One region of the Streptomyces sp. NPDC048566 genome, then DNA from elsewhere that is predicted to be linked to it. Evidence: riboswitches for the same ligand, from Rfam matches in the RefSeq annotation. Region 1 holds a riboswitch; each other region holds the start of a gene.

Region 1 (5,221 bases):
GTGGAGAAGTGGCAACGGTCAGAACAGCCTCCGGCGGGGGCGCTCAGGCTCCGAGATGGCGGGGGCGCCGTTCGCGAGTGCCGGCGGACGGTGGCGTGCGCGGGGGTGCTCCCATCCCGTCTGCCGTCGACCCAGGCAGAGCCGAGCAGACGCGGCCCAGGGCGTCCAGGTCGTTCGTACAGTGGCGCGCTCCACCTGGACGCCCTGAACCACGCCCGCTCCACGGTGTGTGGGCCGACGGCAGACGGGATGGGAGCTGGGGGGATTGAGGTGTGTGGGCTTCTGTACCGGCCGTCACTGAGTCGGGTGACAAGGAATGCTCTTCGCCTGTGAAGAAAGGAGGGCCGAGTCGCAATCGCCTGAGGTCACGTCGTACGCTGACCGTGTGTCTACCGCTATTCGTTCGGATGAGGCGGGGCTGGCCCTCTGGACAGAGGCGCCGTGATCGGTTCCAATAGCACTTCCTCCGGACGGCTTAGTGCACGGCCGTAAGAGCAAAGGGAGAGGGGTGCAAGGCCAGTGGCCCTACACCCCTCAAGGGAAAAACTGACGCTAGATGGCGGCAACCATCAAGCGTCTCGGCTAGGCAGTACGCGCTTGGCTGAGCGTCCGGTAGGCGCACTCGCCCTTACGGCCGATGCACGGCGGAAACGTGGCCCCCGCGTCGTGCGTCGTGGTCACTCCGTACTGGTCCGTGTAGTCACCGTTCGCCGGGACTCGCTGACCGGTCTTCCACTCTCCGTTCGGGCCGATCGGCCCGTGCCTTCGCGTCATGCGAAGGTCTCCTCTCTGTGAGTTGACTTATGAGCGTCGTTGACCTGAGTGCACGGAGGGCCGCGTCCCAACCCGACAACGGCTCCGCTACCTGTTCGTGCGGCAGTGGCTGGTTCGAATTGCGAGTGCCGAACAGCTCGCAGCAGGGAGCCGTGTGCCTTCGCCAGGACGGCACCATTTCCGGGTACGCCGGCCAACCTCACTGCATGGAGTGCGGAGCGGTGTGGGTGCCCCGGTAGCAGTACCGGACGGAGCCACTTAATGGTCCTCGCCCCCTTGGAAAAGCGGGGCCTGACCGTCGGTGGGGCCGTCAGCCTGTGTCACGTCCGTTCGTAGGACCCACGAGCGGTCGGGCATACGGCCCACAAGCCCTACCTTCAGGGCGCGCTGGAAGATCATGTTGATAGCCGATTTCGGCGCCTTCCAGTCCGGGTTGACCCATCCCCGGTTCTGCCACTCTTCGGTGATCTCGGACATCCGCATCGGACGGCCGGCTTCTGTCAGGAGTTGTACGGCCCGTCGCACCGAGGCGGTTACCGCCCCCTCCGCTCCGTGGCCCCGCCTGCGCTTGGCGCGAGGCTCGCTTGAGTCGGCGCCGACGGAGTCGGTCACACGTCCCGCATCCCCCGGCTCAAAGATCTGCTTGAGTCCGTACACGACGGACCGCAGGTTGCGCACGCGCTCCTGTACTTCACGGAGTTCAGTCTCCGCCTCCAGGAGTTGCCGCTGCGCCACCCCCAATGCGTCCCGAAGTGCTTGGTCCTCTGCCATGATCCCGAAGGTTAGCACATCTGAACGCGACGAACGCGTGGCAACTTCTGAACGCTCAACGTGGGAGTCAGCCGAGGATTACCTAACTCAGAGACCTCTTGACCTTGGAATGTAGCAAGCAAAAGTGTCATACAGGAGAAAACAGGCAAATTAATCGAACCGCACGCATCGAACAAACACTCTATGAATCAACGTGGAACTTGGAGTTCGTTGAACGCTGTGGCTAAGTGTTCGAACTGCTGTTGATCATTGGTGCACGTCGGTTGATTGGTCTGACGTCGTACCGTGCGAGCCACAGAAGAAGGACGGACGACCGCCTGGGCCGTCTGTGGGCCGTGCGAGGCGGATCGGCAACGACAGATGGCGACCGCCAGCGACAGGCCCCCAGACCTTGAGCCGCAGGTCACCCGATTGGATCTGCGACACTGGTGGGGTTATGCCGAAGCCCGGAGAACTCACCTTTGTCGCGCCGCGCGGAGCCAAGAAGCCGCCGCGGCACCTCGCCGATCTCACGCCCGCCGAGCGCAAGGAGGCGGTTGCCGCGATCGGTGAGAAGCCGTTTCGCGCCAAGCAGCTCTCACAGCACTACTTCGCCCGGTACGCCCACGACCCCGAGCAGTGGACGGACATCCCGGCCGCCTCGCGCGGAAGGCTCCAGGAGGCGCTGCTTCCGGAGCTGATGACGGTCGTCCGGCACCTGTCCACCGACCAGGACACCACCCGCAAGACGCTGTGGCGGCTCTTCGACGGCACGCTCGTCGAGTCCGTCCTGATGCGCTACCCGGACCGGGTGACCATGTGCATCAGCTCGCAGGCGGGCTGCGGGATGAACTGCCCCTTCTGCGCCACGGGACAGGCCGGGCTCGACCGGAACCTGTCGACCGGCGAGATCGTGCACCAGATCGTCGACGGGATGCGGGCGCTGCGCGACGGCGAGATCCCCGGCGGCCCGGCCCGGCTCAGCAACATCGTCTTCATGGGCATGGGCGAGCCGCTGGCCAACTACAAGCGGGTGGTCGGCGCGATCCGCGCCCTGACCGACCCGGAGCCGGACGGCCTCGGCCTCTCGCAGCGCGGCATCACCGTCTCGACCGTGGGTCTGGTGCCGGCCATCAACCGCTTCGCCGACGAGGGCCTCAAGTGCCGGCTGGCGATCTCCCTGCACGCCCCGGACGACGAGCTGCGCGACACCCTCGTCCCCGTGAACACCCGGTGGAAGGTTCGCGAGGTGCTCGACGCCGGATGGGAGTACGCCGCGAAGTCCGGGCGGCGCCTGTCCATCGAGTACGCCCTGATCCGCGACATCAACGACCAGGCGTGGCGCGGCGACCGGCTCGGCCGGATGCTCAAGGGCAAGCCGGTCCACGTCAACCTCATCCCGCTGAACCCGACCCCGGGGTCGAAGTGGACGGCCTCGCGGCCCGAGGACGAGAAGGCGTTCGTCGCGGCCATCGCGGCCCACGGCGTGCCGGTCACCGTCCGGGACACCCGCGGTCAGGAGATCGACGGGGCGTGCGGTCAGCTCGCCGCGACCGAGCGGTAGTCTGATAACCGTCACGGCCAACCGGCATCAGTCAACTTCATATTCCGACAGGGGAGCGCCACAGCGCTGAGAGTGCGGGACAGACCGCAGACCCTCTGAACCTTGCCCAGGTCATTCTGGGTAGGAAGTTCGGTCATCACTCAAGCTGTTGCGCCCTGCCCGGGAACCGTCAGAGGTCCCGGGCAGGGCCGCGTCTTCTCCTGGTCACCCAGGAGGAATCAGTGAGCACCATCACCAGCAGCAGGCGGCTCGCGGCCACGGCCGTCGGGCTGAGCCTCGTCACCCTGCCCGTGCTGTCGGCGTGCGGCTCGTCCGACGCCGACGCCGGCGCCTCGGGCGGGAAGAAGACCGTCACGCTCGTCACCCACGACTCGTGGGCCGTCTCCAAGAACGTGCTCGCCGACTTCGAGAAGCGGTCCGGGTACACGGTCCGCGTCCTGAAGGACGGCGACGCCGGGCAGGCGGTCAACAAGGCCATCCTGACCAAGGACAACCCGCAGGGCGACGTCTTCTTCGGCGTGGACAACACCCTGCTGAGCCGGGCCCTCGACAACGGGCTGTTCCAGTCCTACGAGGCGAAGGGCTCCGCCGGGATCGCCGACCGGTACCGCGTGGACGGGGACAAGCACCGCGTCACGCCGGTCGACTCGGGCGACATCTGCGTCAACTACGACAAGGCGTACTTCGCGAAGCACCACCTCGCGCCGCCGCGGTCCTTCGACGACCTGGTCAAGCCCGCCTACAAGGACCTCCTCGTCACCGAGAACGCCTCGACCTCCTCGCCCGGCCTCGGCTTCCTGCTCGGCACCGCGGCGCAGTACGGCGACGACGGGTGGCAGGGCTACTGGAAGAAGCTCAAGGCCAACGGCGTGAAGGTCGTGGACGGCTGGGAGCAGGCCTACAACGACGAGTTCTCCGGGTCCGCGGGCGGCCGGAAGGCCAAGGGGGACCGTCCCCTCGTCGTCTCCTACGCCTCGTCGCCGCCCGCCGAGGTCGTCTACGCCGACCCCAGGCCCGACACTGCTCCCACCGGCGTCGTGGACGGCACCTGCTTCCGCCAGGTCGAGTACGCCGGCCTGCTGAGCAACGCCGGGAACAGCGAGGGCGGCAAGGCGCTCCTGGACTTCCTGCTCACCAAGGAGTTCCAGGAGGACATGCCGCTCAACATGTTCGTGTACCCGGTCACCGGCACCGCGCGGGTGCCCGAGGAGTTCACGGAGTTCGGACCGCAGGCCAAGGACCCCCACACGCTGGCTCCCGCGAAGATCGCCGCCGACCGCGACCAGTGGGTCACGTCGTGGACCTCGCTCGTCCTCAAGTAGCCGAGGGCGCCCCGCGCGCGGCCCGCCGGCGGAACGCGGCGCGGCTCGGCCTGATGGCCCTGCCCGTCGCGTTCTTCGCGGTGTTCTTCGCCTATCCCGTGAGCGCGATCGTCGCGCGCGGGCTCCACGGCGACGGTGGCTGGCGGTTCGGCCGCATCGTGGACGTGGCGGCCCGGCCCGACATCCGGCACGTGCTGTGGTTCACCACCTGGCAGGCGCTGGCCTCCACGGCGCTCACCCTGCTGGTCGCGCTGCCCGGCGCCTACGTCCTGGCGCGCCTGGACTTCCCCGGAAAGCAGGTCCTGCGGGCCGTGGTGACCGTGCCCTTCGTCCTGCCGACCGTCGTCGTGGGCACGGCGTTCCTCGCGCTCGTCGGCCGGGGCGGACTCCTCGACGAGCTGTGGGGCGTCCGCCTGGACACCACGGTGTGGGCGATCCTGCTCGCGCACGTCTTCTTCAACTACGCGGTCGTGGTGCGGACCGTGGGCGGCCTCTGGTCGCAGCTCGACCCGCGCCAGGAGGAGGCCGCCCGGATGCTGGGCGCCTCCCGCCTCGCCGCCTGGCGCAGGGTGACGCTCCCGGCCCTCGCCCCGGCCGTGGCCGCCGCCGCCCTCATGGTCTTCCTCTTCACCTTCACCTCGTTCGGCGTGGTGCAGATCCTCGGCGGCCCCGCCTTCTCGACCCTGGAGGTCGAGATCTACCGGCAGACCTCCGAGATCTTCGACCTCGGGACGGCGGCGGTGCTCACCCTCGTGCAGTTCGCGGCGGTCGGGGCGATCCTCGCGGTGCACGCCGCGACCGTCCGCCGCCG
Region 2 (5,221 bases), on a different contig from region 1:
CAGGAGGTCGATCGAGTCGTCCAGCAGACTGGCCCGCGAGTCGGCCAGCTGCACCTCCCGCACCTCCACCCGGCAGCCGGGGTGCCGCTCACCGAACAGGGCGACAGCCCGGAGCAGTGCCGGAGCGGTCCACTCGCCGAGGAAGGCCACCCGCAGTTCCCCGGTGACTCCGCGACCGGCCCGCATCGCCCGATCCACCGCCTCGTCCATCGCCGCGACCAGGGGCGCGAGGTCGTCGGCCAGTCCGCGCCCGATCGCGGTGAGCCGGACGGAGCGGCTGTTGCGTTCGAACAGCGCGCCGCCCAGCCGCCGCTCCAGCTTTTTGATCACCTGGCTGACGCGTCCGGTCGTGATGCGCAGCCGCTCGGCGGTACGGCCGAAATGCAGCTCCTCGGCCAGCGTCAGGAAGGCCTCGATCTCCAGTCGCTCCAGCACAGCCCCTCCGGCGTTGAATCCGACTCAACGGTCGTATACCGATCATGCCTTGATGACACTCCCCGGACAGCGGATCGTGGAAGACGTCACCACGGCCCGCCGGACCGTCCGCGGCCGGGCTGCTCCGGCCTCCCCCGCACCGTCACACCCTCCCGACCGGCACCTCCCGGGAACACTCCCGCCGCGGCCCTCACCGGCCCGAACCGAACGGAACCCCATGTCTGCCTCGGAGATCACCTCCTACCTGGACACCCTCGACCACCCGCTGCGCGACATCGGCGAGCGGATCGTCACGGTCGTCGAATCGGTCCTGCCCGCCGCCTCGGGCGCCGTGTGGCACGGGCATCCCGTCTGGAGCCTCGGCGACAAACCCGGCCGGACCCCGGTCTGCCTGCTCAAGGCCCACACGTCCTCCGTCACCTTCGGCCTCTGGCGCGGCCGGGACGTGAGCGATCCGTCGGGCCGGCTCGTGCCCGGGGCCCGCCGGATGGCCTCGGTGAAACTCGGCCGCGCCGACGAGGTCGACGCCGCCCTCTTCGCCGAGTGGCTGCGCCTCGCGGTGGCCCTGGAGGCGGCATGACCCCCGTGCGCGTGAAGGCCTTCGACCACCTGGTCCTCACCGTCGAGGACGTCGAACGGTCCCTGGAGTTCTACGTCGGGCTGCTGGGCCTGGAGCCGGTGCGCGTCACCGAGTGGCGCCTCGGGCAGGCCCCGTTCCCGTCGGTGCGGGTCACCGGGGAGACCATCATCGATCTCGTCGCCGGAGTCCGCGCGGGGACCAACGTCGACCACATCTGCCTCGCCGTGGAGCCGCTCGACTGGGACGAGGTGATCGCCGCCGGCACCTTCACCGTGGTCGACGGTCCCGGCCCGCGCTTCGGCGCGCGCGGTACGGCCACCTCGCTGTACGTGCGCGACCCGGACGGCAACACCGTGGAGCTTCGCTGGTATCCGCAGGACAGCCCGGCATGACCGCCCGCGCCGCCCGCCCCGGCCGGGGCGCATCCGCCCCGGGCGCGGTCCGGGCAGGCTCACCTCCCCGGACCGCGCCCCGCGACCGGGTCAGTCGGCCAACGGCAGGTAGACCCGGTTGCCCGCCGCCGCGAACTCGCGCGACTTCTGGAGCATGCCCTCGGAGATCTCCTCCGCCGACGCACCCTCGGCGGTGTCCCCGCCGAACCGCTCGTTGATGCTCTGGCTGATCTTCATGGAGCAGAACTTCGGACCGCACATGGAGCAGAAGTGGGCCGTCTTGGCCGGCTCGGCGGGCAGCGTCTCGTCGTGGAACTCCCGTGCCGTGTCCGGGTCGAGGGCCAGATTGAACTGGTCCTCCCACCGGAACTCGAAGCGGGCGTCGGACAACGCGTCGTCCCAGTCCTGAGCACCGGGGTGGCCCTTGGCGAGATCGGCCGCGTGAGCGGCGATCTTGTACGTGATGACCCCGGTCTTGACGTCGTCACGGTTGGGCAGGCCCAGGTGCTCCTTGGGCGTCACGTAGCAGAGCATGGCGGTGCCCCACCAAGCGATCATGGCGGCACCGATACCGGAGGTGATGTGGTCGTACGCGGGCGCGACGTCGGTGGTCAGCGGGCCGAGCGTATAGAACGGAGCTTCATCGCAGATCTCCTGCTGAAGGTCGATGTTCTCCTTGATCTTGTGCATCGGGACGTGTCCCGGGCCTTCGATCATCGTCTGTACGTGGAAACGCTTCGCGACCGTGTTGAGTTCCCCGAGTGTCCTCAACTCGGCGAACTGCGCGGCGTCGTTGGCGTCCGCGATGGATCCGGGCCGCAGGCCGTCGCCGAGGGAGTACGTGACGTCGTACGCGGCGAGGATCTCGCAGAGTTCCTCGAAGTTCTCGTACAGGAACGACTCCTTGTGGTGCGCCAGGCACCAGGCGGCCATGATCGAACCGCCGCGCGAGACGATGCCGGTCTTGCGGTTCGCGGTGAGCGGCACGTACGCCAGGCGGACACCCGCGTGGACCGTCATGTAGTCCACACCCTGTTCGGCCTGCTCGACGACCGTGTCCTTGTAGATCTCCCAGGTGAGTTCCTCGGCCCGGCCGTCGACCTTCTCCAACGCCTGGTACAGCGGGACCGTTCCGATGGGCACGGGGGAATTGCGCAGCACCCACTCGCGCGTGGTGTGGATGTTGCGCCCGGTGGACAGGTCCATGACGGTGTCGGCGCCCCATCGGGTCGCCCAGGTCATCTTCTCGACCTCCTCCTCGATGGAGGAGGTGACGGCCGAATTGCCGATGTTGGCGTTGACCTTCACCAGGAACCGCTTGCCGATGATCATCGGCTCGATCTCGGGGTGGTTGACGTTGGCGGGCAGCACCGCCCGGCCTGCGGCGATCTCCGCCCGGACGATCTCGGGCTCGACGTTCTCCCGGACCGCCACGAACTCCATCTCCGGAGTGATCTCGCCGCGTCGCGCGTACGCGAGCTGCGTGACCGCCTGCCCCGAGCGCCCTCGCCGCGGCAGCCGGGGACGCCCGGGAAAGACGGCGTCGAGATTGCGCAGACCGCCCCGCGGCGCGGTGTGCTTGATTCCGTCGTCCTCGGGACGAACGGGTCGGCCCGCGTACTCCTCCGTGTCGCCGCGAGCGATGATCCAGTTCTCCCGCACCGGCGCCAGGCCCCGGCGCACATCGGTGTCGATGGACGGATCGGTGTACGGGCCGGAGGTGTCGTACAGCGTCACGGACTGCCCGTTCGTCAGGTGAACCTGACGGACCGGCACCCGCAGGTCGGGCCGCGAACCCTCGACGTACGCCTTGTGCCAGCCGATGGACTTCCCTGCCTCCTCGCCTCCGGACGGCGACGTGGCACCGTCCGACTGGCTGGAGGCAGGCGTGTTGACGTCCTTGATGGTCATGAGACCTACTCCCTACGCCGGCATTACCCGGTAACAGGTTCGGCGGTCGACGCAGCGGCTTCCGTTCACCGATGTTTCATGTGAAACATCGCGAAGACGGAGGTCAGCGCCCTCTCAGCCCGGTGCTCCGAGCTCCCGCGTGTACAAAGGTGCCACCACGCTAGCGTCATATCTGGCGCGGTGAACAGGGGGCCCTTGCCGTTCTTGCGATGATCGGTCGGTGACAACGACCCAGCAGCCCTCGTTCCCACCGTCCGAGCCGCCGCGCCGTCGAGGCGCCGGCGACGGCCGTGGACATGGTCCCGGTGCCGGTCAGGGGCATGGGCCGGGGTCCGCGTACGGCCACCGGCACGACACCGGGCAGGGAACGGCTCATGACCCCGCGGTCGGCGGCGGGAACGGCGGCCTCCTCGACGACAAGCCCGGTCCCGGACCGTACGACGGCCGCGGACCGGGCCAGGGCGGTGCACCGGGCCCCGGTGACGGTCACGGACCGGTCTCCGGTGGCGGACACGGGCAGGGCCCGGGTGACGGCCGGGGGCGCGGGTCGGGGGGCGGACACGGGCACGGCCCGAGCGGTGGACACGGCCACACGCACAGCCACGGCCCCGCAGCGCCCGTATCGATGCGTCTGCGCAGGGTCATCGCCGCGGTTCTGATCCCTTTCGCGGCCGCTGTCGCCGTGGGACTCGTGGTGTTGTGGCCCGGTGGCGCCCCGGCCCACGAGCGCACCGGTGTCGGTTTCGACCGGCAGACGCAGAACGCGACCGTCACGAAGGTCGTCGAGGTGGACTGCGCCTCCGTGAACGCCTCCGGGGGGACCCCGGGCGGTGACACCTCCGCACCGGAAGGCTCCTTGGGCCGGCAGCAGGCGAAGGGTGCGTGCAAGCGGGCGACCATCCGGATCGGTTCCGGAAAGGACACGGGCCGCACGTTCACCGAGATCGTCCAGCCGGACCAGTCACGGCAGTTGCACCGCGGCGAGAAGGTCATCGTCGCCTACGAGCCCTCTGCCCCCGAGAACCTCCAGTACTCGGTGACCGACGCGAACCGCCGGCTGCCCCTCTCCCTGCTCGCCGGCCTGTTCGCCGTGGTCGTCGTGGTGGTGGGCCGGATGCGGGGCATCATGGCGCTGATCGCCCTCGCCATCAGTTTCCTGATCCTGAACTTCTTCATCCTCCCCGCGATCCTTCAGGGGTCGAACCCGCTGATCGTGGCGGTCGTCGGCTCCAGCGCGATCATGCTGATCGCCCTCTACCTGTGTCACGGACTGTCGGCCCGGACCTCGGTGGCGGTGGTCGGCACGCTCCTGTCGCTGCTGCTGATCGGCATCCTCGGCTCGGTCTTCATCGACTGGGCCTTCCTGACCGGCAACACGGACGACAGCACCGGGCTGATCCACGGCCTGTACCCGGCCATCGACATGAGCGGTCTGCTGCTGGCCGGTGTCATCATCGGTTCGCTCGGTGTGCTCGACGACGTGACGGTGACACAGACGTCCGCGGTCTGGGAACTGCACGAGGCGAATCCCACCATGGGATGGCGCGGTCTCTATCGAGCGGGAATCCGGATCGGCCGGGACCACATCGCCTCGGTGGTCAACACCCTCGTCCTGGCCTACGCGGGCGCCGCGCTGCCGCTGCTGCTGCTGTTCTCGATCGCGCAGAGCAGCGTGGGCACGGTCGCCAACAGCGAACTCGTCGCCGAGGAGATCGTGCGCACGCTCGTGGGGTCGATCGGTCTGGTCGCCGCCGTGCCCGTGACGACCGCACTGGCCGCTCTGGTGGTCGCGGCCGACCGCACGGGAGGCCCGGCCGCCCCGCAACCGGCTGCGTCCGGGTCACCCGCGAAGAGCGGAAAGGGACGGCGGCGCAAACGCTGACCCCTGGTGGACAGGCCCGCG
Region 3 (5,221 bases), on a different contig from region 1:
GGTCGGTGCGCGGGGAGCGCGGCGGCCGGGTGCCCGGCCGCCGCGCTCGCCGCGCCGAATCGTCTCGAACAGGTCAGACGGCGAGCGCCTGGGCGCGGCGCTTCACCTCCGTGCCGCGATTCTCGCTCAGCGCCTGCGCGGGGGTGCCGGGCAGGGTGGGGTCGGGGGTGAAGAGCCATTCGAGGGCCTCTTCGTCGGTGAAGCCGTCGTCCCGCAGGAGCGTCAGGGTGCCGGACAGGCCCTTGACGACCTTCTGCTCGTTCCCGTCGATGAAGGCGGCGGGGACGTGCAGCGCGCGGTTCTCACCACGGCGTACGGCGATCAGCTGGCCGTCCTTGACCAGCTGCCGGACGCGGGTCACCTCGACGCCGAACTGCTCGGCGATGTCGGGGAGGGTGAGCCAGGCGGGGACGAGAGCATCGATCTTTGCGTCAATCTCGGTCACGGGACAAGCCTGCCATCCCGGACCGACAGTCGGAAGCCGAGGGCGTCCGACCCGGGACGGGCTCAGGCGGGCGGGGTCTGCGCGGTGGCCGTCTTCAGCGGCCTCGACGGGTCCGCGAGCAGCGGCGCGTCCATGAGGGCCCCCGCCTCGATGAGCCGCCGGCCCTGCGCCAGATCCCTCGGGCGGCCCACCGCCAGCAGGGCGACCAGGCGTGTCCCGCGCAGCCAGCACACCGACCAGGCGGCGCCCGCGGGGTCGCCCCGCCACACCAGCTCGTCGGCGGGCGTGTGGTGGCCGACGTACTGCACGAAACGACCGAACTGCTCGGACCAGAAGTAGGGCACCGGGTCGTAGGCGGCGGGCGTCGCTCCCACGATGTTGGCGGCGACGGTGCGGGGCCCCTGGAGCGCGTTGTCCCAGTGGTGGACCAGGAGGCGGTCCTCGTAGCGTCCGGACGGGAAGGAGGCGCAGTCGCCGACGGCGTACACGTCCGGCAGCGAGGTGCGCAGGTGGGCGTCGGCGAGGATCTCCCGGTCGGCTCCGAGGGCGATGCCGGAGCCGGCGATCCAGCCGGTCGCGGGCCGCGCGCCGATCCCGACGACCACGGCGCCCGCGGGCACCCGGGAGCCGTCGTCCAGCACCACGGCCCCCGGCTCGACGCGCTCCACGCGGGTGCGCGTGCGCAGCGTGGCCCCGCTGTCGGCGTACCAGGCGGCCATCGGGGCGGCCACCTCGGCGGGCAGCACGGCGGCCAGCGGCCGGTCGGCGGCCTCGACGACGGTCACCGCGCAGCCCGCCTCACGCGCCGCGGTGGCGAACTCGGCGCCGATCCAGCCCGCTCCGACGACCACGATGCCCTGCCGGCCCAGCAGGACGGGGCGCAGCCGTTCGGCGTCGTCCAGCGTGCGCAGCAGGTGCACTCCCGGCAGTCCCTCCGCGCCGGGGAGACGGATGGGTTCGGCGCCGGTCGCCACGACCAGGACGTCGTAGGGGACGGGCCCCGCGGCGGTGTCGAGTTCGTGGTCCGCGGCGCGCACGCCGAGGGCCTCCAGGCCGAGCCGCAGCTCGATGTCGAGGGCCGCGAAGTCGACGTCGAGGGCCGCGCCGTCCGCCGTGCCGAGCAGGACCGCCTTGGACAGCGGCGGCCGGTCGTAGGGCTGGTGGGGCTCCGCTCCGATCAGCGTGACGGTGCCGGTGAACCCCTGTTCGCGCAGGGCGACCGCCGTCTGCACCCCGGCCATGCCCGCGCCCACCACCACGACCCGCCGCGCGGTGGACCCCTGCGCCTTCGCCTGCGTCTGCTCGCTCACCAGATCACCATAGACACCTGACGTTGCGTCAGTCATCGCTCACGTCCGGTGATCCGCCGCACAGCGGCCGGCGGAAAAGGCGCCCCCGCGGACGGCGGCCGCTCCCGGCCGCCGGGCACGGCCGGCGGCCGGACGCGGCGGACACCCGGACCGCCCCCGCGCCGAGGGCCCGCTCCGCCGCGGAGCACGGAGCCGTCCGCCCGGGCGCCGGGCCGAGGCTCCCTTACCGGCTCGCGGGGCGCGGGCTAGGGTGGCGGACGCAAAGCACTCGCGGGAGCCCGGCGCAACGGGCTGAGAGGGAGGCTGGGGCGGCCTCCGACCGTACGAACCTGATCCGGGTCATGCCGGCGAAGGGAGGGGCTGGACGCCCATGTCGCCTACACACTCGTCCACACGACCGTCCGACGTCCTCGTCATCGGGGGCGGGATCATCGGCCTGGTCACGGCCTGGCGGGCCGCGCAGCGCGGACTCGCCACCGCGCTCGTCGATCCCGAGCCCGGCGGTGGGGCCGCGCAGGTCGCGGCCGGGATGCTCGCCGCCGTCACCGAACTGCACTACGGCGAGGAGACCCTGCTCGGGCTCAACCTCGCCTCGGCGCGCCGCTACCCGGAGTTCGTCGCCGAGCTCACCGAGGCGAGCGGCCGGGACCCGGGCCACCGGCAGTGCGGCACCCTGGCGGTCGCGCTGGACGCCGACGACCGCGCCCACCTGCGGGACCTGCACGCGCTGCAGAGCCGCTGCGGACTGGCGTCGCAGTGGCTGACAGGCCGGGAGTGCCGCCGCCTGGAGCCGATGCTCGCCCCCGGGGTGCGCGGCGGCCTGCGGGTCGACGGCGACCACCAGATCGACCCGCGGCGCCTCGCCGCGGCCCTGCTCACGGCGTGCGAGCGGGCCGGGGTGCGCCTGCACCGGACCTGGGCGCAGCGGCTGACCGTCGACCGCGACCGGGCCACCGGGGTGGTGACCGCCGACGGCACGGCGCTCGGCGCGGGCCGGGTGGTGCTCGCGGCCGGAAGCCTGAGCGGCCGGCTGGAAGGCGTCCCGGCCGACGTCCTGCCGCCGGTCCGTCCGGTGAAGGGCCAGGTGCTCCGGCTGGCGGTGCCGCGCGACCGCCCGCCGCTGCTGAACCGCACGGTGCGGGCCGTGGTCCGCGGCAGCCACGTCTACCTGGTGCCGCGGGAGAACGGCGAGCTCGTCGTGGGCGCGACCAGCGAGGAACTGGGCTGGGACACGACGGTGACGGCGGGCGGCGTGTACGAGCTGCTGCGCGACGCCCACGAGCTGGTCCCCGGGATCACCGAGCTGCCGCTCACCGAGACCCGCGCGGGCCTGCGCCCCGGCTCCCCCGACAACGCGCCGCTGCTCGGCCCCACCGCACTGGAGGGTCTGCTGCTGGCCACCGGCCACTTCCGCAACGGGGTGCTGCTCACCCCGGTCACCGGCGACGTGCTGGCGCACGTCCTGACCACCGGCGAACTCCCCGCCGAAGCCCGCCCGTTCTCCCCCCGGCGCTTCGGCGCCTCCGCCCTCTCGGAGCAGCCCGCATGAACATCGTCGTCAACGGAGAGCGGCGGCGGATCGCCGCCGGGACCGCTCTCGACGCCCTCGTCGCGACCCTCACCCCGGCGCCCTCGGGGGTGGCCGCCGCCCTGAACGAGACCGTCGTCCCCCGCGGACGGTGGTCGTCCACGGCGCTGGCCGAGGGCGACCGCGTCGAGGTCCTCACCGCCGTACAAGGAGGCTGACCGATGGCCGACGACCCCTTCCTCCTCGGAGGCGGCAGCTACACCTCCCGGCTCGTCATGGGCACGGGCGGGGCGCCCAGCCTCGACGTGCTGGAGCGCGCCCTGGTGGCGTCCGGCACGGAGCTGACGACCGTCGCGATGCGGCGGGTGGACCCGTCCGTGCACGGTTCGGTGCTGTCGGTGCTGGACCGGCTCGGCATCCGCGTGCTGCCGAACACGGCCGGCTGCCACACCGCCGGCGAGGCCGTCCTCACCGCACGCCTCGCGCGCGAGGCGCTCGGCACCGACCTGGTCAAACTGGAGGTCATCGCCGACGAGCGCACCCTGCTACCCGATCCGGTGGAGCTGCTCGACGCGGCGGAGACCCTCGTCGACGACGGCTTCACCGTGCTGCCCTACACCAACGACGACCCGGTGCTCGCCCGCAAGCTGGAGGACGTGGGCTGCGCGGCGGTCATGCCCCTCGGCTCGCCCATCGGCTCCGGGCTGGGCATCCGCAACCCGCACAACTTCGAGCTGATCGTCGAGCGCGCGCGGGTACCGGTGATTCTGGACGCCGGGGCCGGTACGGCCTCGGACGCGGCGCTCGCGATGGAGCTGGGCTGCGCGGGCGTGATGCTCGCCTCGGCGGTGACGCGCGCCCAGGAGCCGGTGCTGATGGCGGAGGCGATGCGGCACGCGGTGGAGGGTGGCCGGCTGGCCCGGCGGGCGGGGCGCATCCCGCGCCGGCACTTCGCCTCCGCCTCCTCCCCCACCGAGGGCCGGGCGGACCTGGACCCGGAGCGGCCGGCCTTCTGACCGGGGCGACGGCCCGCGCGGCGGCGCCCCTCTCGGCGGGCGCGGGCGGGCCGGGCCCGTCCCGCGCCGTGGGGGGACGCGCCTCCCCGAACGGGGCCGGCGCGGGCGGGCGCCGCCGTCGCGGGCGGGGGCCGCCGTCGCGGGCGGGGGCCGCGGCGGTCGCGAACCGGGTCCGCGACCGGGGCGTCGGGGCCCGGCGGAGCGGGTGCGAGCGGGGCGGGCGCGGGCGGGCGGGCCGGTCGGCGGCGGTGCGTCGCGCGTCACAGGTCGGTCGCAGTCGTGCCCCGGTATCGGCCGAACGGGCCGGTCCGACAGTGGCGGCTCGTAGACTCACCTGCGTGGATACGACCCTTCAGGACCCGCTTGTCGGACACGTGCTCGACGGCCGCTACCGCGTCGACGCACGGATCGCGGTGGGCGGGATGGCCACGGTCTACCGGGCCCTGGACATCCGCCTCGACCGCGTGGTCGCGCTCAAGGTGATGCACCCGGCGCTGGCCGCGGACGGCTCCTTCGTCGACCGGTTCATCCGGGAGGCCAAGTCGGTGGCGCGGCTCGCGCACCCGAACGTGGTGCAGGTCTTCGACCAGGGGACGGACGGGTCGTACGTCTACCTGGCCATGGAGTACATCGCCGGCTGCACCCTGCGCGACGTGCTGCGCGAGCGCGGCGCGCTCCAGCCGCGCGCGGCGCTCGACATCCTGGAGCCGGTGCTCGCCGCGCTCGGCGCCGCGCACCGCGCCGGGTTCGTGCACCGCGACATGAAGCCGGAGAACGTCCTCATCGGGGACGACGGCCGGGTCAAGGTCGCCGACTTCGGCCTGGTGCGCGGGGTGGACACCGTGACGAGCACGACGGGCGCCGTCCTCGGCACCGTCTCCTACCTGGCGCCGGAGCAGATCGAGCACGGGACCGCCGACCC

The links. Region 1 has a riboswitch for thiamine pyrophosphate ahead of ACGFS9_RS20745 (thiamine ABC transporter substrate binding subunit). Riboswitches for the same ligand answer to the same signal wherever they lie in the genome.
Region 2: another riboswitch for thiamine pyrophosphate. It lies ahead of thiC (phosphomethylpyrimidine synthase ThiC); the one in region 1 lies ahead of ACGFS9_RS20745 (thiamine ABC transporter substrate binding subunit).
Region 3: another riboswitch for thiamine pyrophosphate. It lies ahead of thiO (glycine oxidase ThiO); the one in region 1 lies ahead of ACGFS9_RS20745 (thiamine ABC transporter substrate binding subunit).

What each region holds. Positions count from the first base shown of each region.
Region 1 covers NZ_JBICWL010000013.1:94,583-99,803, forward strand. Annotated here, with positions in the region: gene ACGFS9_RS20735 (hypothetical protein) at 1,033-1,545, opposite strand; gene rlmN (23S rRNA (adenine(2503)-C(2))-methyltransferase RlmN) at 1,982-3,088, shown strand; TPP riboswitch at 3,128-3,233, shown strand; gene ACGFS9_RS20745 (thiamine ABC transporter substrate binding subunit) at 3,310-4,410, shown strand; gene ACGFS9_RS20750 (ABC transporter permease) at 4,386-5,221, shown strand, end outside.
Region 2 covers NZ_JBICWL010000004.1:183,790-189,010, forward strand. Annotated here, with positions in the region: gene ACGFS9_RS09700 (LysR family transcriptional regulator) at 1-435, opposite strand, end outside; gene ACGFS9_RS09705 (DUF1801 domain-containing protein) at 653-1,015, shown strand; gene ACGFS9_RS09710 (VOC family protein) at 1,021-1,407, shown strand; gene thiC (phosphomethylpyrimidine synthase ThiC) at 1,498-3,318, opposite strand; TPP riboswitch at 3,311-3,467, opposite strand; gene ACGFS9_RS09720 (YibE/F family protein) at 3,539-5,200, shown strand.
Region 3 covers NZ_JBICWL010000006.1:71,687-76,907, forward strand. Annotated here, with positions in the region: gene ACGFS9_RS12770 (Rv2175c family DNA-binding protein) at 74-445, opposite strand; gene ACGFS9_RS12775 (NAD(P)/FAD-dependent oxidoreductase) at 508-1,755, opposite strand; TPP riboswitch at 2,016-2,128, shown strand; gene thiO (glycine oxidase ThiO) at 2,126-3,304, shown strand; gene thiS (sulfur carrier protein ThiS) at 3,301-3,501, shown strand; gene ACGFS9_RS12790 (thiazole synthase) at 3,505-4,299, shown strand; gene pknB (Stk1 family PASTA domain-containing Ser/Thr kinase) at 4,638-5,221, shown strand, end outside.